DNA from 2 places in the Pseudomonas izuensis genome. Region 2 is predicted to be linked to the other one. Evidence: riboswitches for the same ligand, from Rfam matches in the RefSeq annotation. Region 2 holds a riboswitch; the other holds the start of a gene.
The links. Region 2 has a riboswitch for cobalamin ahead of cobW (cobalamin biosynthesis protein CobW). Riboswitches for the same ligand answer to the same signal wherever they lie in the genome.

Region 1: linked by a shared signal. The riboswitch ahead of cobO (cob(I)yrinic acid a,c-diamide adenosyltransferase) and the one ahead of cobW (cobalamin biosynthesis protein CobW) in region 2 are both predicted to bind cobalamin.

What each region holds. Positions count from the first base shown of each region.
Region 1 is NZ_AP017423.2:5,066,830-5,077,113, forward strand. It holds gene cbiB (adenosylcobinamide-phosphate synthase CbiB) at 1-752, opposite strand, end outside; gene bluB (5,6-dimethylbenzimidazole synthase) at 749-1,399, opposite strand; gene LAB08_RS22425 (cobyrinic acid a,c-diamide synthase CobB) at 1,396-2,778, opposite strand; gene cobO (cob(I)yrinic acid a,c-diamide adenosyltransferase) at 2,775-3,386, opposite strand; cobalamin riboswitch at 3,469-3,697, opposite strand; gene LAB08_RS22435 (hypothetical protein) at 3,851-4,435, shown strand; gene LAB08_RS22440 (PQQ-dependent sugar dehydrogenase) at 4,504-5,817, shown strand; gene LAB08_RS22445 (O-methyltransferase) at 5,933-6,586, opposite strand; gene LAB08_RS22450 (C40 family peptidase) at 6,605-7,141, opposite strand; gene LAB08_RS22455 (C40 family peptidase) at 7,307-7,954, opposite strand; gene hda (DnaA regulatory inactivator Hda) at 8,180-8,884, opposite strand; gene LAB08_RS22465 (AI-2E family transporter) at 9,082-10,155, opposite strand; gene LAB08_RS22470 (DUF2066 domain-containing protein) at 10,192-10,284, opposite strand, start outside.
Region 2 is NZ_AP017423.2:2,691,629-2,701,912, forward strand. It holds gene metH (methionine synthase) at 1-2,191, opposite strand, end outside; gene LAB08_RS12130 (fatty acid cis/trans isomerase) at 2,348-4,633, shown strand; gene nfuA (Fe-S biogenesis protein NfuA) at 4,827-5,411, shown strand; gene cobM (precorrin-4 C(11)-methyltransferase) at 5,555-6,301, opposite strand; gene LAB08_RS12145 (cobalamin biosynthesis protein) at 6,396-6,809, opposite strand; gene LAB08_RS12150 (CbtA family protein) at 6,806-7,510, opposite strand; gene LAB08_RS12155 (CbtB domain-containing protein) at 7,522-7,716, opposite strand; cobalamin riboswitch at 7,838-8,063, opposite strand; cobalamin riboswitch at 8,252-8,463, shown strand; gene cobW (cobalamin biosynthesis protein CobW) at 8,563-9,624, shown strand; gene cobN (cobaltochelatase subunit CobN) at 9,628-10,284, shown strand, end outside.

The sequences.
Region 1 (10,284 bases), 2.4 Mb from region 2:
CCACCCAACTCAACGCCCAACGCACCGGCACCCGCCGCCATCACCGGACCGGCATTCGGACTGTCCCAGGTCGGGCCCTGGGTGCGCCAGCATTTCAAGGCCAGCCGGGTCTTGCCCAACAGCGCGTAGGTCAATGCCACCAACCGCGCCGGAATGTAATTGAGCACATCGTCGATCTTCGCCGCAGCCCAGCCGAAACGTTCGAAGCGTTCGTTGCGATAACCCCACATCGCATCCAGGGTGTTGCTCAAACGGTAGAGCACCACGCCCGGCGCACCGGCCACGGCAAACCAGAACAAGGCGGCGAACACCGCGTCACTGCCGTTTTCCAGCACCGACTCGGTGGCGGCGCGGGCGACTTCGGTTTTATCCAATTCGCTGGTCTTGCGGCTGACCAGGTAACTCACACGCTGGCGCGCTTCTTCGAGATTATCGCTGCGCAAGGCCTTGGCCACAGGCTCGACGTGCTCGCCCAGACTGCGCATGCCGAGGGCGCAGTACAGCGCGAGAATCTCGACGATCCAGCCGACGTAGGGCGCCCAGGAAATGGCCGTGGCCAGCAAGGTCAAGGGTAAAACCGCGATCACCCATGCGGTGACGCCATGGCTGCGCCAGCCGCGACCACCACCGTTGAATCGCTGCTCGATGCGCTCGGCAAAACGGCCGAACGCCACCAGCGGATGCCAGCGCTTGGGTTCGCCCAGCAGCGCATCCAGCGCCACGGCGGCGACACTCAACAACGCCACACTCATTGACTCACTCCCCAATAATTCTCGTACAACAATTCACTCAACGGACGCACCTGCGCCCAGCCTTCAAGCACCAGCATGGGTGCCGGGTAGAATTCCTTGACCGGCCCCAGGCACAAAATGGCCAACGGCTTGGCACCGGACGGCAACCCCAACAAGTCCGCCAGGGCTTGCGGCTCGAACAGGGATACCCAGCCCATGCCCAGCCCTTCGGCGCGGGATGCCAGCCACAGGTTCTGAATTGCGCAGGACAACGACGCCATGTCCATTTCCGGCAGGGTGCGCCGGCCGAAGATATGCCGCTCGCGATCATCCATCAGCGCGGCCACCAGCACTTCGGCGCAATCGTTGATGCCTTCGACCTTGAGTTGCATGAATTCGTCGGTTCGCTCGCCCAGGGCCTCGGCAGTGCGGATGCGTTCTTCTTCCACCAGCGCCTGGATCTTGCCGCGCAAGGCCCGGTCGCTGATGCGAATGAAACGCCAGGGCTGCATCAGGCCGACACTCGGTGCCTGGTGCGCGGCTTCGAGCAGACGGCGCAATAGTTCGGGCTCGACAGTTCCGCCGCTGAAATGGCGCATGTCGCGGCGTTCGGCTATTGCGCGATAAACCGCTTCGCGTTCGGCCTGACTGAATGTGTTGTCGGTCATGGCCTTTTCGCGAGCAGGCTCGCTCCCACAGGGTCTAGGTTATCCATTGTGGGAGCGAGCCTGCTCGCGAAGGCGTCCTCACGGTCTGGCGCAAACAGCGCGGCAATCGCCGTCGGATTCGACGGAAAATAAAAGTGCACATAAGAAGCGGTCATTCGCCCCTCGCGATAAACCGCTTCCGCCCCGCGCCCACCATTGGGACTCAAGCCCCGGGCAATCGGCGTCAGTTCGGTGGTGGTCAGCGAGTGGTGATAGGTGTGGCCGCGAAGCGAACCTTCCGGCAGTTCGACCGCTTGCAGGGCCAGCGCGGCTAGACGCTTTTGCATCACCGCATCACCGCTCAGCAAGCCGACCAGTTCTGCGCGAGCACCTTCGACATCCGTGAGCGAATCGAGCAAATACAGCATGCCGCCACATTCGGCCAGCAACGGCTTGCCGGCGGCGTGGTGCGCGCGGATTGCATCGAGCATCGACGTGTTCTGTGACAGTGCCACATGATGCAATTCCGGATAACCACCCGGCAGATACAGACTGTCCGCCTCTGGCAACACACGGTCGCGGATCGGCGAGAAGAACGACAACTCGGCGCCCATCGCCCGCAACAAATCGAGGCTGGCACCGTAGGTGAAGGCAAACGCTTCGTCCCGGGCCACGGCGATGCGCACGCCGGACAGCAACGGTTCGGCTGCGATCACATCCGGCGCGGCGAACTCCACCGTCGGTGGCAGCGCGACTTCGCAACTGCTGGCCAGGGCATCGGCCGCCGCATCGAGGCGCATATCCAGGTCGTTCAACTCGCTGGCCTGCACCAGGCCGAGGTGCCGGCTTGGCAATTCGATCCCGGTTTCCCGGGACAAGGCGCCGTACCAGCGCAAGCCTTCAGTCAGGCTGCCTTCGAGCAATTGTGCGTGACGCAAGGTGCCAACGCGGTTGGCCAGGACCCCGGCAAACGGCAAATCCGGTTGATAGCGCGCCAGCCCCAGCGCCAGTGCGCCAAAGGTCTGGGCCATGGCGGTGCCGTCGATCACGCCCAGCACCGGCACACCGAAGTGCCGCGCCAGGTCGGCGCTGGACGGTGTGCCGTCGAACAGCCCCATCACCCCTTCAATCAGGATCAGGTCGGCATCGCCTGCGGCTTCCCACAACAAGCGGCGACTTTCCTGCTCGCCGACCATCCACATGTCCAGTTGATACACCGGCGCACCGCTGGCGCGCTCGAGGATCATCGGGTCGAGAAAGTCGGGGCCACATTTGAACACGCGAACCTTGCGCCCCTGATTGCGATGCAAACGGGCCAGTGCGGCAGTGACGGTGGTCTTGCCCTGACCGGAGGCCGGCGCGGCAATCAGTACCGCCGGGCAATGACGAGGTTGATTCACAGCTCGACGCCTTTTTGCGCTTTGATCCCGGCCTGGAAGGCGTGCTTGACCATGCCCATCTCGGTGACGGTGTCGGCCAGTTCGATCATCTCCGGCTTCGCGCCGCGACCGGTGACCACCACATGCTGCATCGGCGGACGCGCCTGCAAATCGCTGAGCACCTGATCGAGATCGAGATACCCGTGCTTGAGCGCAATGTTCAATTCATCCAGCACCACCAGGCCGATGGCTGGATCACGCAGCAGTTCCTGCGACACCGCCCAGGCCGCTTCCGCGGCGGCGATATCACGCTGACGGTCCTGGGTTTCCCAGGTAAAGCCTTCGCCCATCACGTGAAAACGCACCTGCTCGGGGAAGCGTCGGAAGAACAATTCCTCGCCGGTGCTGTTGCGGCCCTTGATGAACTGCACGACGCCGCACTGCATGCCATGGCCCAGCGACCGGGCGAGCATGCCGAACGCCGAGCTGCTCTTGCCCTTGCCGTTGCCGGACAACACGAGCAGCAAGCCGCATTCGTTCGGGGAATTGGCGATGCGTTCGTCGATCACGGCTTTCTTGCGCAACATGCGCGCCAGATGACGTTCGTCACGATCAGGGGTATCAGTCATGGGGGAGCTCTCCGTTGAGGCTGGATAACGGCGGGCAGGCACAAGAATAGATGGCAAGAAGCCTGGCATCGCCCACCGTGATGCCGCTTGGATGGATCAGGCCGGTCTCCGGGCTCATGAGCGGCGTTTGCCGACTGTGCGCCTTCCCATGTCAATTGACACAGTGGCTCAAGGCACAGTGTTCACTCATTTACCGTTGCGGGGGCAGCGCCGGAATTGCAGGCCATCATGCTTTGAATCGGCCACTCACCGGCTTCCCTGTTTCACTCTGTCGGCGCAAGCCACAGAGCACCTGAAACAAGCCGCGAAGGTTAGAGGGTTGGGGGTGGAGCGTCAATTGAAGACAGGCCGCGCAAGTGATTATCTACCGTCAATCAATTTACTGACGTCAATCTTGTGCCGCACGCCCAGCAATGATATCAAAGCGCCACAAACCTCATAACACAATAACAAGGGTGAGCCACATGCAAGGCATGATCATCAGCAATCCGAAGCTGGAATTCCTGCGCCCGGTGCTGGAGCGCTGGTTCGAGTGTATCGACCGCTACAACGCCGTGCGCGGCGATAACGAAACGCCGTACTGGCTCGACGAAAAAGCCAACCTCGGTCTGCTCTCCTCGTCGGCGTGGATGGCGGAAATGGTCACCTTGCAACAATCGCCCACCCGCAAACAGATCGAAGAAGGCGAACGCAATGGTCGCGCCGACCTGTTTATCGCCACGCCCGAAACACGCGCCTGGCTGCAGGCCACACAACGCTGGCCACGGGTCAACAGCCTGAACCTGACCCAGGCCCTGCAAGACATCACCAGCAACGCCAGACAAATCAGCTACGCCAGCGACCTCAAACTCGGCTGCCTGTTCGTCGCACCGCAAAAAGCCCAGCATGGCGCCACCCCGGAAGAACTGCAGGACATGGTCGACGACTTGCAAAAGGAGCACACCTGCGCCGTGGCCTGGTATTTCCCTTATGCCTATCGCAAGTTGCGCAACGAAGCGGGCCATTACCACCCGGGCATCGCCGTGCTGCTCAAGGAGGCCCGCGGCTGACCGGTTGAACCATCACGCGCTTGCGCTTCTCTACTGATCAGGTCAATGGATTCATAGGGAAGATCAGCATGCGCAAGCTTCAGCTCGCTCTCATCATCGCCCTCGCCGGAGGGCTCGCCGGTTGCGGTGAGACCTCCACGATGCAAGTCTCCGACGGCACCGGCCCGTCGCCCAAACTCCCGGAACCCAACAAGACGCTGATGCCGACGGTGAACATCGCCCCGGCAATCGGCTGGCCGGACGGCGCCAGACCCGTCGCCGCCGCCGGCACGCAAGTGGCCCCTTTTGCCGAGGGACTCGATCATCCGCGCTGGTTGTATGTACTGCCCAATGGCGACGTGCTGGTCGCCGAAACCAACGCCCCGCCCAAACCGGATGACGGCAAAGGCATTCGTGGCTGGGTCATGAAAAAAGTCATGGCCCGCGCCGGTGCAACCGTACCCAGCCCGAACCGCATCACCCTGCTGCGGGACAGCGACCACGACGGTGTCGCCGAAACTCGCACGGTATTCCTGGAAAACCTCAACTCCCCCTTCGGCATGACCCTGGTCGGCAATGATCTGTACGTCGCCGACACCGACCGCCTGCTGCGCTTCCACTATGAAAACGGCGACACGTCGATCAAGTCGCAGCCGGTCAAAGTCGTGGATCTGCCGGGGGGCACCCTGAATCACCATTGGACCAAAAACGTCATTGCCAGCAAGGACGGCAGCAAGCTGTACGTCACCGTCGGCTCGAACAGCAACGTCGGTGAGAACGGCATGGATCAGGAGGAAGGACGCGCGGCGATCTGGGAAGTGGATCGCGCCACCGGCAACCACCGGATCTTTGCTTCGGGAATCCGCAATCCGAACGGACTGGCCTGGGAGCCTGCGAGCGGCGCATTGTGGACGGCTGTTAATGAGCGGGATGAAATCGGTAGCGACCTGGTGCCGGACTACATCACCTCCGTGAAGGACGGCGGGTTCTATGGCTGGCCTTACAGCTATTACGGCCAACACGTCGACATCCGCGTCGAACCGCAAAACCCCGGACTGGTGGCCAAGGCGATTGCGCCGGACTATGCGGTCGGCCCGCATACCGCGTCGCTGGGGCTGACGTTTGCCCAAGGCAACACGCTGCCGGCGCAATTCAAGGAAGGTGCCTTTGTCGGCCAGCATGGTTCATGGAACCGCAAGCCACACAGCGGTTATAAAGTGATTTTCGTCCCCTTCCGCGCCGGCAAACCGAGCGGACAGCCGGTGGATGTACTCACCGGGTTCCTCAATGACGAAGAAAACGCCATGGGCCGGCCGGTGGGTGTGGTGATAGACCAGCAGGGAGATTTGCTGGTGGCCGATGACGTGGGGAACAAGGTGTGGCGGGTGTCGGCAACTAAATAGCACCACATACCACTGTAGGAGCGAGCCTGCTCGCGAATGCGTCAGTACAGGCAACTTTGATGCTGAATGTGCTGACCTCTTCGCGAGGAGGCTCGCTCCCACAGGGACTCTGTGTTTAGCGTTTGCGGCAAAGGGTGAGCCCATCCCCCAGCGGCAACAGCGACAGATCGACCCGCGAGTCATCCTTCAAGGCACGATTGAGCGCTTGAATGGCTCGGGTATCTGCACTTTCTGGATTGTCCTCCAGCACCCGACCGCTCCACAGCGTGTTATCGAACACCGCCAGACCGCCGGTGCGCAACAGGCGCAGCGCATGCTCCAGGTAGGCTGGATAGTTGGCCTTGTCGGCATCAATGAAAATCAGATCGAACTGGCCTGGCTGATCCAGTTTGCTCAGGGTCTCCAGCGCCGGCGCCAGACGCAGCTCAATTCGCCCCGCCAGCCCGGCTTCCTGCCAGTAACGGCGCGCCGTTGCGTTGTAATCGCCCGGAATATCACAGCAGATCAACGAACCGCCCTCCGGCAATGCCGAAGCCATGCACAGGGCGCTGTAACCGGTGAAGGTGCCGACTTCCAGCAAACGCCTGGCGCCGGTTAGTTTCACCAGCAATGCAAGAAACTGCCCCTGCTCTGGCGCCACTTGCCAGCGCGCCATGGGCAGCGCCTGGGTTTCGTCGCGCAAACGCTTGAGCAGCGGCGTTTCGCGCAGGGACACGTCAAGCAGGTAGTGATAGAGCGAATCGTCGAGATTGAGCGTGCGAGCGGTCATGACCACAACCTCTGGCTGTTACGGATTGCGCGCCAGGTGCTCCGGTTGCAGGACGCGCTTGGCACTCAGGTAGGCTTTCTGCCAATAAGCCTTGGACAAGCTGTCGAGCTTGACCGTGCCCCCCGTGGCAGGTGCATGGACAAAACGACCTTCGCCAACATAGATGCCGGCATGGCTGACCTGCGAGCCGCCGTTGGTGGCGAAGAACACCAGGTCACCTGTTTGCAGGCCTTCCTTGCCGACATCGGCCGCTTGCATGGAGATCATTTCGCGGGTGGTGCGCGGCAAGGAAATGCCGGTGACATCACGGTACACATAACCGATCAGCCCGCTGCAATCGAAACCGGAGTCCGGTGTATTGCCACCCCAGCGATAAGGCGTGCCCACCAGGCCCAATGCACGAAACAGCACATCTTCCGCTTCAGGCGAAAAGGCTTGGGAAGGACCGAAAACGATGGGAGCGCGAACCACCGGCGCTGGCGGTGGTGTGCGGCTGGCGCAGGCACTGAGCAGCGCTGCGAAAAGCATGATTGCGAGGCGGGCCGACGTCGACATAAGCAGAGCATCCTGATCTGGCTGCGGCTTTTTTCTGCAGAGGACGCAGAAAAGAAAACCGCCTGCGCAGTACGCAGGCGGTTTGCCATCATTCATGGATCAGATTCTAGCGCTTATGCGGCAAACTTCAAGTAAGACTTTAAGTTCGCCTTACGAACTGTCCGCTTACTTGCGCGCCGTGACAATCGGACTGGCATTCGGAGCCATCGCGAGTGCGCGCTTGGCTTCGATGAAGGTCTTGCTCCAGTAGCTGTCGCCCAGGCTATCGATCCGCACGCCACCGCTTTTGCGGCTGCTGGAATGGATGAACTGGTTATCACCCAGGTAGATCCCGGCGTGACTGACACGACCGCGACGGCCGTTGGTGGCGAAGAACAGCAAATCACCCGGCTCAAGCTTGTTGCGCGAGACCAACGGTGCATCGATGTTGATCATTTCACGGCTGGACCGTGGCAGGTTCATGCCCGCCTCTTCGCGGAACAGATAGCCGATGAAACCGCTGCAATCGAAACCGGCTTCGGAGGTACCGCCGAAACGGTAACGGGTACCGATCAGGGACATGCCGCGTTCGAGGATGCTGTCGGCCAGAACCGGAAGCTGATAGGACTTGCCGTCGGCGAAGGCGGCCAGTTCTTTTTCGGTGGCCACTTCTTCCTGGAAAAGAGAGTCTTGATAACGAATGGAAGACTGGGCAGTAACAGAGTTTTTAACCTGCTGTTGTTGCTCTTGCTGGGCCACTGGGGTGTGGGCAGCGCAACCGAACAACAGGGTAACGAGTGCGAGGGGCACGAGGGGTGCAAAGCGCTTTAGCATGGGCACGACCGTGGCTGTTAGTTGTAAAGAAGCCGAGACTATGCCCGCTATCAACCTCATTTGCAAATTCAATCGAACTTTTTGTGACTTCCCGGTTTCTCGTTTACATCTAAGCGCTTAAGCCCATTTTGATCCTTTACGCAGCCTGCAATTGCCAGGAAAGCGCATTTTCTGGCGCCTGAAATATGCCAAAAATCGCTGGAGGCCGCAGATTTACCGGGCTAGCTACCAGCCCAGCGTTTCTTTGAGGAAGGGAATGGTCAGCTTGCGCTGAGCTTGAAGGGAGGCCTGGTCGAGACGCTCAAGCAGCTCGAACAGCGCGCTCATGCTGCGGGTCCCACGGGTCAGGATAAAATGCCCGACCTCATCGGTCAGGTGCAGGCCTCGACGGGACGCGCGCAGCTGAAGGGCGCGCAGTTTGTCTTCGTCGGAAAGCGGGCGCATCTGGAAGATCAACGCCAGGGTCAGGCGGGACTTGAGGTCCGCCAGCTTCACCGGCAGTTCCCGCGGAGACGTCGACGCGGCAATCAGCAGGCGCCGACCGCTGTCGCGCAGACGATTGAACAGATGGAACAGCGCCTCTTCCCAATCCGCCTTGCCGGCAACCGCTTGCAGATCATCCAGGCAGACCAGTTCGTACTGCTCGAGGTTGTCGAGGATTTCGATGCCGCGATCCATCAACTCGGCCAGCGGCAGATACACCGCCGGTTCACCCATCTGTTCGAAACGCAGGCAAGCCGCCTGTAACAGATGCGTGCGACCTACCCCGTGCTTGCCCCAGAGATAAATCAGGCTTTCGGTCCAGCCGGCGTCGGCTTCGCACAGCCGCTCGACATAGCCGAGTGCAGCGGCATTGGCGCCTGGGTAGTAGTTGATAAAGGTGGCGTCGTCACGCAGACGCACACCTAGGGGCAGCTGAATCGGTTTCATGCTGACTGAACAGTTCCAAAGGAACCGTTAGTGGCCTCTGTGTAAAGTTTGCGAAGTTTATACCCGTGAAGCCGACCGCACAATGCGACAGACCACAAGCAAAATCAAAGGTTTGCGTTGGCGCCCCGGTTTGATGACAGTTTCTTTGGCGGTGCAGGTATCAACCCGGCGTCAATCCGGGTTGTTCGCAAAGCCGCTCAAAGCTCTGGCTCGTCCACACCACTATAGATTTCTGAATCCTTATACAAATCATGCACATGACGCACCAGCACCATGATGACCGCCGCCACCGGCAGCGCCAGCAGAACGCCGGTAAAACCGAACAGTTCTCCACCGGCCAGGATCGCAAAGATCACCGCCACCGGGTGCAGACCTATTCGATCCCCCACCAGCAACGGCGTCAGCACCATGCCCTCCAGCGCCTGCCCCACCATGAACACCGCGACGATACCAATCATCGGATACAGATCACCGCCGAACTGAAACAGACCGGCAATCAATGCCGCGCCTATACCGATCACAAACCCCATGTACGGCACAATCGCCGCCAGACCGGCAATCAGACCGATCAACAGCCCCAACTCCAGCCCTACCAGCATCAGGCCCGCGGCGTAGATCACGCCCAACGCCACCATCACCAGCAACTGTCCGCGAACGAAGGCCCCGAGCACTTCATGGCACTCACCGGCCAGGGACACTGCGCGCTCCTCCCGATCCCGCGGCAGCAAGCTACGGATCTTGGCCATCATCAGATCCCAATCCCGCAGCAAGTAGAACGTCACCACCGGTATCAGCACCAGATTCGCCAGCCAGCCAATCAGCGCCAGACCGGAAGCCGTCGCCTGGCTCAATACCACCCCGACAACGTCGCTGGTCTGCCCCATGTGCTCACTGATGGCGGCCTTGAGCTTGTCGAACTTCCAGAAACCCTCCGACAAACCGAACTTGGATTGCGCCCACGGCAGCGCGGTGTGCTGCAACCAGTCGAGCATCTGCGGTGCCAGCTCATACAAACGAAACAGCTGCTTGGCGAGCATCGGTACCAGCACCAGCAGCAGCGTGGTGAAGATCAATATGAACAGTGCGAACACGGCAACCACGCCCAGGGTTCGCGACAGCCCGGCCTTCTCCAGTCGATCCACCAGCGGATCAAACAGATAGGCCAGCAACAACGCCACCAGGAACGGCGTCAGGATCGGGTGCAGCAGCCAGATAAACGCGCAGAGCAGAACCACTCCACCCAACCAGAACCAACGCCGCGTATCGGCCATGAACCACTCCATTGCTTCTATATAAAGAAAGAATAATTACCAGCGGAAATGCAATTGCGGTGTCGGTGCAGCGACGGGCGCTGCGGCGGGGGCCGAACCGCCGGTCGCCGGCGCAGCAGGTGCCGCGGC
Region 2 (10,284 bases):
CCACGGCCTGCTTCATTACGCGGGCGGATTTCACCACCTGCGGCAGGAACATTTTGCCGGCGCCGAACAGGTCACCGACGATGTTCATGCCGGACATGAGCGGGCCTTCGATCACTTCGATCGGGCGGGCGAAGGACTGGCGGGATTCTTCGGTGTCTTCGACGATGTGCGTGGTGATGCCCTTGACCAGTGCATGCTCCAGACGCTTGTTGACGTCCCAGTTGCGCCATTCTTCGGTCTCGGCTTCCTTGACGCTGCCGTCGCCCTTGTACTTGTCGGCGATGGCGAGGAGGGCGTCGGTGCCTTCCGGGGTACGGTTGAGGATCACGTCCTCGACCGCGTCACGCAGCTCCACCGGAATCTGGTCGTAGATTTCCAGCTGACCGGCGTTGACGATACCCATGGTCAGGCCGGCGCGGATCGCGTACAGCAGGAATACCGAGTGGATTGCCTCGCGCACCGGGTTGTTGCCACGGAACGAGAACGACACGTTGGACACGCCGCCCGACGTCAGGGCATACGGCAGCTCGTCGCGGATGTAGGCACAGGCGTTGATGAAGTCCACGGCATAGTTGTTGTGTTCTTCGATACCGGTGGCCACCGCGAAGATGTTCGGGTCGAAGATGATGTCTTCCGGCGGGAAGCCGACTTCGTTGACCAGAATGTCGTACGAACGCTTGCAGATCTCTTTCTTGCGCGCTTCGGTGTCGGCCTGGCCGGCTTCGTCGAACGCCATCACCACCACGGCGGCGCCATAGCGCTTGCACAGCTTGGCGTGATGGATGAACTGCTCGACGCCTTCTTTCATGCTGATCGAGTTGACGATGCCCTTGCCCTGGATGCACTTGAGGCCGGCTTCGATCACTTCCCACTTCGAGGAGTCGATCATGATCGGTACGCGGGAGATGTCCGGTTCGCCGGCAATCAGATTGAGGAAGGTCACCATGGCCTTCTTCGAATCGAGCATCCCTTCGTCCATGTTGATGTCGATCACCTGGGCGCCGGCCTCGACCTGCTGCAGGGCGACTTCCAGGGCTTCGGTGTAGTTGTCCTCGCGGATCAGCCGGGCGAATTTGGCGGAACCGGTGATGTTGGTGCGCTCGCCGACGTTGACGAACAGCGAGTTGCGATCGATGGTGAACGGCTCCAGGCCCGAGAGGCGGCAAGCCTTGGGGATTTCCGGAATCTGGCGCGGCGCATAGCCGGCCACGGCCTTGGCGATGGCTTCGATGTGGCCCGGGGTGGTGCCGCAGCAGCCGCCGACGATGTTCAGGAAGCCGCTTTGGGCGAATTCTTCGATGACCTTGGCGGTCTGCGATGGCAGTTCGTCGTACTCGCCGAATTCGTTCGGCAGGCCGGCGTTCGGGTGCGCGGAAACGTGGGTGCCTGCCTTGTTCGACAACTCTTCCAGGTACGGGCGCAATTCGCTGGCACCGAGGGCGCAGTTCAGGCCGACCGAGATCGGTTTGGCGTGGGCCACGGAGTTCCAGAAGGCTTCGGTGGTCTGGCCGGACAGGGTACGGCCGGAGGCGTCGGTGATGGTGCCGGAAATCATGATCGGCAATTCGACGCCCAGTTCTTCATAGACGCCTTGCACGGCGAAGATTGCGGCCTTGGCGTTGAGGGTGTCGAAAATGGTTTCGATCAGGATCAGGTCGACGCCGCCTTCGATCAGGCCTTTGGTGGCCTCGGTGTAGTTTTCCACCAGCTCATCGAAGGTCACGTTGCGGTAGCCGGGGTTGTTCACGTCCGGGGATAGCGAGCAGGTACGGCTGGTCGGGCCGAGCACGCCGGCGACGAAGCGCGGCTTGTCCGGGTTCTCGAGGGTTTTCGCGTCGGCGACCTTGCGCGCCAGGCGGGCGCCTTCTACGTTCAGTTCGTAGGCCAGTGCTTCCATGCCGTAATCGGCCATGGAAATCCGGGTGGCGTTGAAGGTGTTGGTTTCCAGGATGTCGGCGCCGGCATCCAGGTAGGCCTTCTCGATGCCGCCAATCACGTCCGGGCGGGTCAACACCAACAGGTCGTTGTTGCCTTTGACATCGCTCGGCCAGTCGGCGAAGCGTTTGCCCCGGTAGTCCTGCTCTTCGAGCTTGTAGCTCTGGATCATCGTGCCCATGCCGCCATCGAGAATCAGGATGCGCTCTTTGAGGGCGTGCTTGAGAGCTTGAAGGCGGACGCTGCGATCGGACATTGGGACTACTCGAAAAGACCATGACGAAGGGCCGGGATCATAGCAAACCTGTGCGCTTTTGGAGCATGTGCGGGTTTTGCATGAATATCGCTCATGTTGGGCCGTGCGCCAGCCCGGTAGAATCGCGGCGTTTTTTCCAGGATCGGGACCAGGGACATGTCGTATCGCGTCGTCATCAGCACTGTATTGCTGTTTTTAAGCTGGGGCGCGCTGGCGCAGACGCCAGTTATTTCCTACACCCGCGACATTCAACCGATCTTCACCGAAAAGTGTGTGGCCTGCCATGCCTGCTACGACTCCGCCTGTCAGCTCAACCTGGGCAGTGGTGAAGGCGCGGCCCGCGGCGCGAGCAAAACCCCTGTGTACGACGGCGATCGCAGCCAGGCCGCCGCACCGACCCGGCTGTTTTATGACGCCTTCGGCAAGCGTGCCTGGCAGCAGAAGGGCTTCTATTCGGTGCTCGATGCCCAGGGCAGTCAGGCGGCATTGATGGCACGCATGCTCGAACTGGGCCACCGCACGCCATTGCAACCCAATGCCAAACTGCCGGACGACATCGTCCTGGGCCTTAACCGCGACAACCAGTGCGCCATGCCGGCGGAGTTCGACGGCTACGCCAGTTCCCATCCGAAACAGGGCATGCCGCTGGCGGTCACCGGCCTGACCGACCCGCAATACCAGACCCTGCAACGCTGGCTGGCTTCCGGCGCGCCCATTGATGAGCAGGGCCTGGTGCCCAGCACCAGGGAAGCGTTGCAAGTGGTTCAGTGGGAAAACCTGCTCAACGCACCGGGCGCCCGGCAGAGCCTGGTGGGGCGCTGGTTGTTCGAGCACTGGTTTCTCGCACACATTTACTTCAAGGACGGCGAGCCGGGGCATTTCTTCCAGTGGGTGCGTTCGCGCACGCCCACCGGCCAGCCCATTGACCTGATCAATACCCGCCGCCCGAACGACGATCCGGGCGCGCAGTTTTACTACCGCTTGTGGCCGGTGCAGGGGGTGATCGTGCACAAGACCCACATCACCTATCCGCTCAGTGCGGCGAAAATGGCTCGGGTCAAAAGCCTGTTCTATAACGGCAAGTGGCAAGTCAGCGCATTGCCGGGCTATGGACCGCAAAGCCGGGCCAATCCCTTTGCCACCTTCGAAGCGATTCCGGCCCAGGCGCGTTATCAGTTCATGCTCGATAACGCCGAGTATTTTGTGCGTACCTTCATTCGCGGCCCGGTCTGCCGGGGGCAGATCGCCACGGACGTGATCCGTGACAACTTCTGGGCGCTGTTTCAGGCGCCGGAGCATGACCTCTACATCACCGACCCGAACTATCGCGGCCAGGCCACGCCGCTGCTGGCGATGCCGGGGCAGAACGACGATGTCGGCAGTGTCCTGAGCCTGTGGCACGACTACCGCGACAAGCGAAACAAGTACGAAGCCTTGCGCCGTGACAGCTACGCCGAACTGCCGGCGCCGAGCTGGTCGACCCTGTGGGCAGGCAACGATAATGCGTTGCTGAGCATCTTCCGGCACTTCGACAGTGCCTCGGTGACCAAGGGCCTGATAGGCGATGTGCCGCAAACGATGTGGCTGTTCGACTATCCGCTGCTGGAGCGGACGTATTATCAGTTAGCGGTGAATTTCGACGTGTTTGGCAATGTTTCCCATCAAGCCCAGACACGCCTGTACTTCGACCTGATACGCAATGGCGCCGAGCAGAACTTCCTGCGCCTGATGCCCGCCGATTCCCGGGACGGCTACCTCGACGATTGGTACCAGAGCAGCGGCAAATTCAAGATGTGGCTGGATTACGAGTCCATCGACAACGACAAGCCGACCGCGCTGAAACTCGATGCAAAGGACCCGAAACGCGACTTCGCCCTGCAGTTGCTGGCGCGCTACGGCGAGCTCAACGCCAAGCCTGATCCGATCAATCGCTGCGACGGCGCCTACTGTTCGCGACCGAACATCGACCTGGCGTTGCAGAGTGCCGAGCAGGCCTTGAGTCGCCTGGCTTCCCGCCCGGCGGCCGGGCTCAAGGTCATTGATCAACTGCCGGAAGCAACCCTGCTGCGCGTCGAAACGTTAGGCGGGCAGCGTGTGGTGTACAGCCTGCTGCGCAACCGCGCGCACAGCAACGTGGCGTTTTTGCTCGGCGAGTCGCTGCGTTATCAGCCGGGGCTGGATACTTTGACGATTTTCCCTGGCGTACTCAGCAGTTACCCGAACTTCATGTTCAATATTCCGGCCGGGGAAGTTCCGGCGTTCGTGGAGGCGATGGAAAACGCCAAGGATGCCGATCAATTCGAAAAAATCGTCGAACGCTGGGGGATTCGGCGCAGCCATCCGCAGTTCTGGCAGTACTTTCATGACCTGAGCCGCTATATCCACGAGACCGATCCGGTGGAAGAGGGCGTGCTGGACATGAATCGCTACGAAAACCTGTAATCAACCTGTAGGAGCAAAGCTTGCTCGCGATGGCGGTATGCCTGCAAACATTGAGGCTGAATGTGCCGCCGTCATCGCGAGCAAGCTTTGCTCCTACAGGGGGGGGCAGCGGAATCTTTCCCGACAAAAATACTAGGACTTTGTGCGCGGCGATGATTGGCGTAAACTGCGCCCAAGCCTGCGAGGAGTTTCCATGACCGCTATTACCATCACCGACGCCGCCCATGATTACCTGGCTGATCTGCTCTCCAAGCAGAACACCCCGGGCATCGGCATCCGCGTCTTCATCACCCAGCCTGGCACCCAGTATGCCGAAACCTGCATTGCCTACTGCAAGCCGGGCGAAGAAAAACCTGAAGACACTGCGCTGGGGCTGAAAAGCTTCACCGCTTACATCGATCACTTCAGCGAAGCCTTCCTGGACGACGCGGTTGTCGACTACGCCACCGACCGCATGGGCGGCCAGCTGACCATCAAGGCGCCCAACGCCAAAGTACCGATGGTCAACGCCGACAGCCCGGTCAACGAGCGCATCAACTATTACCTGCAAACCGAGATCAACCCGGGACTGGCCAGCCACGGCGGCCAGGTCAGCCTGATCGATGTGGTCGAGGACGGCATCGCCGTTCTGCAGTTCGGTGGCGGTTGCCAGGGCTGCGGCCAGGCAGACGTGACCTTGAAGGAAGGCATCGAGCGCACCTTGCTCGAGCGCATTCCCGAGCTCAAAGGCGTCCGTGACGTCACTGACCACACGCAGAAAGAAAACGCCTACTACTAAGGTGTTCGCTGCAAACATGAAAAACGGCGCCCCGTGAGCGCCGTTTTTTTTATGCGTGAAATTCATGGGCCCCTTCGCGAGCAGGCTCGCTCCCACAGGTGACCGCATTCCATTGTGGGAGCGAGCCTGCTCGCGAAGTGGGCCTAAGGGCGATACAAATGCGCATGCCCGGCACGATACAGCGACGATTCGCTGAAATGATCGCTACCCAACACCCGGCCCACCAGAATCAACGCCGTACGCCGAAACCCCTTCGCTGCAACCTTCCCGGCAATGTCCTCAAGCGTCCCCACCACCCAATCCTGATCCGGCCATGTCGCCCGGTGTATCACCGCAATCGGACAATCCGCACCGTAATGCGGCAGCAACTCAGCCAGGATTTTCTCCAGATGATTGACCCCCAAATGAATCGCCATGGTCGCCCCATGCTGCGCCAGGCTGCCCAGCTCTTCGCCCGCCGGCATGGCGGTTTTGTCCGCGTAGCGGGTCAGGATCACGCTTTGTGACACATCCGGCAACGTCAACTCTGCGCCCAGTAGCGCCGCACACGCTGCCGTCGCGGTCACGCCGGGAATGATTTCGAAAGGAATACCGAGTTCACGCAGGTGGCGAATCTGTTCGCCGATGGCGCCATACAGGCTCGGATCGCCGGAATGCACGCGGGCCACGTCCTGGCCGTTGGCATGGGCGTTTTTGATCAGTTCGATGATCTGTTCCAGATGCAATTCGGCGCTATTGACCACCTGTTCGGCGCAATGGCCTTCCAGTACCGCAGTGGGCACCAGCGAGCCGGCAAAGATGATCACCGGGCAACTGCGAATCAGCCGCTGACCCTTTACGGTGATCAGTTCCGGGTCGCCGGGACCTGCACCAATGAAATAGACGGTCATCGTCAGCTCCTGTGAAAAAGAGGGTCAGTAAAGAGGGCCAGGCAAGCTTCAGATGAAGATTGCTCATGATCGAAGGCGGGGATTATCGGGGATTTTACGCGGCGCCGGCCAATGCCAGAGTCGCCTGGGCATATTTTTGTCGTGGGATCAGCAGTTTGGCAGGGGTATTGGCCAGTTGTTCGGCGAGGGCCAGCGCGGCACTTTCCGCCACGCCGTAGCAACCGGTGCGTTCGAAGGCAATCTGCGAATGGTGGCTGAGCTGCGGTTGATAAACCGCCAATTGTTCGCTGCTGAAATACATCATTTGCAAGCCAAGCTGCTCGGCCAGTTCGATCAGGGCCGGTTCGTCGCGCTTCAAGTCGATGCTGGCGAGTGCCTTGATCTGATGAAGTTCGATCTGGTTGGCCTGTAGCGCCTGATCGAGCAGCGCCCGCAGCGTGCTGACGGGACAGCCTCGCTGGCAGCCCAGGCCGACCACCAGGGTCGGCGCTGTGCTTGCATCAGTCATGCGTGGTATTGGCCATCGTTTTTGCGGCGGAACAACCAGGCGCTGATCAGGCCCAGGGCCAGCCAGAACCCCATGTTGGTCAGCTGCGAAGCGATTTTGAATTGGGCTTCGAGGGCTTCCGGGGCGAGCATCGAGTGCACTTCCGGTTGCGGTGCGCCAATCACATGGGGAACGGCAAGGATCGCCGCGCCGAGGACTTTCATCAGCCAGTGGCGGCTGAACACGATCAGCGCGATACCGACAGCGGTGGAGGCGGCGGTTCCGATCCACCAGATCTGCCGTTGTGCCAGGTCGGCGGCAGCGGTGCCCGGCAATTCCGGTGGCAGGCCGAGGGTCGGCGCCAGTACGAAGGTGGCGTAACCGGCCAGGCCCCAGAGCAGACCCTGGGAGGTTTTGGTTGGCGCGCGCAGGGTGTAGAGACCGGCGAGCATTAGGGCGAAGCCAACGGCTACCACCAGATTGCCGCCCGTGGTCGACAGCACGCGCTGCCAGCCATCTTCCGGCTCCCAGGCCTCGGCATCGTGGGTATGGGCGGCGACGCCGGCGGCATGTTCATGAACTTCCACGACCGCTGGCTCGGCTTTTTCGTAGGTTTCGGCCTGCAAAATCAGCGGGGCGACCCAGAAACTTTGCAACAGCGTCAGCAACAGGGCCGCCAGCAAGCCGGTGAACCCTGCAGTTTGCGCAATACGCTTGATCATGTCGGCAGGTCTCAATGGCACGGGAACGCGGAGCTGTGACGGGTATCGTGGGCGGCGTTGTGGACCGCTTCGATGTGCGAGAAACCGGCGAAATACACAAGGCATGCACCGAGGATCGACGCGCAGATGGCGGCGGTGATGCGTTGGGCAAGGGTGGAAGTCGTGCTGGAGGAGGCTGTGTGGCCGGTGCTGCTGATGATCGACATGGCGTTTCCCTCTGTTCTGTCAGCGGGGGAATCAAAAGCGCATGCAGAGTCACTGCACGAACGGGCGCGCAGCGATTCGAACAGCGCCCGCCCACCGCGGGTTTGTCATTCAGTGAAGTTTGATCACTTCGTGTTGCGGGCCGGTCTCCGGGCTCACGAGGGGCGCAGGCAAATGCCTTGACCTTCAAGCATCACCTTCCCATGCCACATCGGCACAGTGGATCTGACGCTTCGCTCGCTTACCGTTGCGGGGGCAGCACCGGACTGACATGGCTTTAGAGTAAAGCACATGATTCACCGGTTTCCCGTTTCACCCTGTGAAGGGCACCCGTAACAAGGTGTGTAGGAGAGCATGGGCGGGGGTGGGGCGTCAATTGGCACCGGTTCTCATCTTGAGACCGAGTTGCCCCAATCGCGAGCAAGCTTTGCTCCCACAAGGACACCGACAACCTGTAGGAGCAAAGCTTGCTCGCGATGGCGGCATCCCGGCCACCACAGAACTCAGCATGATCATTGACCCGCCCCAATACGATGCGTAGCCTTGCGCTTTCGAGGTTCTTCGGCATTTGCCGAAGCTAAGAAGGGAACGCGGTCAATGCCGCGGCTGCCCCCGCAACTGTGAACGGTGATGTTCGCTGCCACGCCACTGCACGCTCAGGTCCTGAGCCCGCGGGAAGGCGCAGCCAACGCCAATCCAAGGATTGGCACACTGTCAGCCAGGAGACCTGCCTCGATACAGATTCTCACTACAACCGGGCGGGGTGATCCGGTGGCGAATGCTTCCGGCGCGCAGGCGCGTTGCCGGTTCTCGTCCCGTATGCCCGCCACCTTGCCAAAGGGCATCCGATGAAAACACTGGCCAAACTCCCCGTCACCATCGTCACCGGCTTCCTCGGCTCGGGCAAAACCACCTTGCTGCGGCACATGCTCGACAACGCCCAGGGCCGCCGTATCGCGGTGATCGTCAACGAGTTTGGCGAGCTGGGCATCGACGGCGAAATCCTCAAGCAATGTTCCATCGGTTGCACCGAAGAAGAAGCCAACGGCCGCGTCTACGAGCTGGCCAACGGCTGCCTGTGCTGCACCGTGCAGGAAGAGTTCTTCCCGGTGATGCGCGAACTGGTCGCCCGTCGCGGCGATCTCGATCACATCCTCATCGAGACCTCGGGCCTGGCCCTGCCAAAGCCCTTGGTCCAGGCCTTCCAGTGGCCGGAAATCCGCAGCGCCTGCACCGTCGACGCGGTGATCACCGTGGTCGACAGCCCGGCAGTGGCCGCCGGCACTTTCGCTGCGTTCCCGGACCAGGTCGACGCCCAGCGCAAACTCGACCCGAACCTGGATCACGAGTCGCCGCTGCACGAGCTGTTCGCCGACCAACTGTCGAGCGCCGACCTGGTGATCCTCAACAAGGCCGACCTGATCAATCCGGAAGACCTGGCCCGCGTGCGCCTGGAAGTCGCCGAAGAGCTGCCGCCGGCGGTGAAGGTCATCGAAGCCAGCAACGGTCGCCTGCCGCTGGACGTGCTGATCGGCCTCGGCGCCGGTTCCGAAGAACACATCGACAGCCGTCACAGTCATCACGATCACCACCATGAAGGTGAAGACGATCACGACCATGACGCGTTCGATTCCATCTCCATCGAACTGCCTGCCTCTGACGAGAGCCTGCTGCTGGACGCGCTGACGCAACTGGTGGTCCAGCACGGCATCCTGCGGGTCAAAGGCTTCGCGGCGATTCCGAACAAACCGATGCGCCTGCTGATCCAGGGCGTGGGCACCCGTTTCGACAAGCACTTCGACCGTCAGTGGGGCGCCGAAGAAGCGCGCACCACACGTCTGGTGTTGATCGGCCAGGAACTGGACGCCGCCGCACTCGAAGCGCAATTGCGCGCCGCGCTCAGCGTGTAATCCATGCACCTGCTCAGGACCCAGCCCGGCGGATTCGTGTCGGATGACAACATTGCCGACCTTGGACAAACCCCCGCCGAGCTGGTGATCCTGTGCAGCGGCGACTCCAGCCTGGCGCTGCTCGCCGAAGCGGCGCAGCAGTTGCCCGACGATTACCCGAGCGTGCGCCTGGCCAATCCGATGCAGGTGCAGAATCACGCTTCGGTCGATCTGTACGTCGATGAGGTGCTGCGCCATGCCAAGGTCATATTGATCTCGCTGCATGGCGGCATCGCTTATTGGCGCTATGGCGTCGAGCGCCTGGTGGAGTTGTCGCAGCGCGGTGTGCAACTGATCCTGGTGCCGGGCGACGACCGTCCGGACCCGGAGCTCAGCGATCTGAGCACCGTGCCTGCCGAAGACCGTGACCGACTCTGGCACTTCCTGCGCCAGGGCGGCATGGCCAATGCGCTGGACCTGTTTCGCTGTCTGGCCCACCGTTGGCTGGGCCGTGATTACACCTGGGCCGAGCCACACATCCTGCCGCGCACGGCGGTCTACCACCCACGAAAAAGCCCCGCGACCCTGAAGGATTGGCAGGCTGACTGGCAGGCCGGTCAGCCGGTAGCGGCGGTGCTGTTCTACCGCTCGCACTTGCAGGCGGCGAACACCGGATTCATC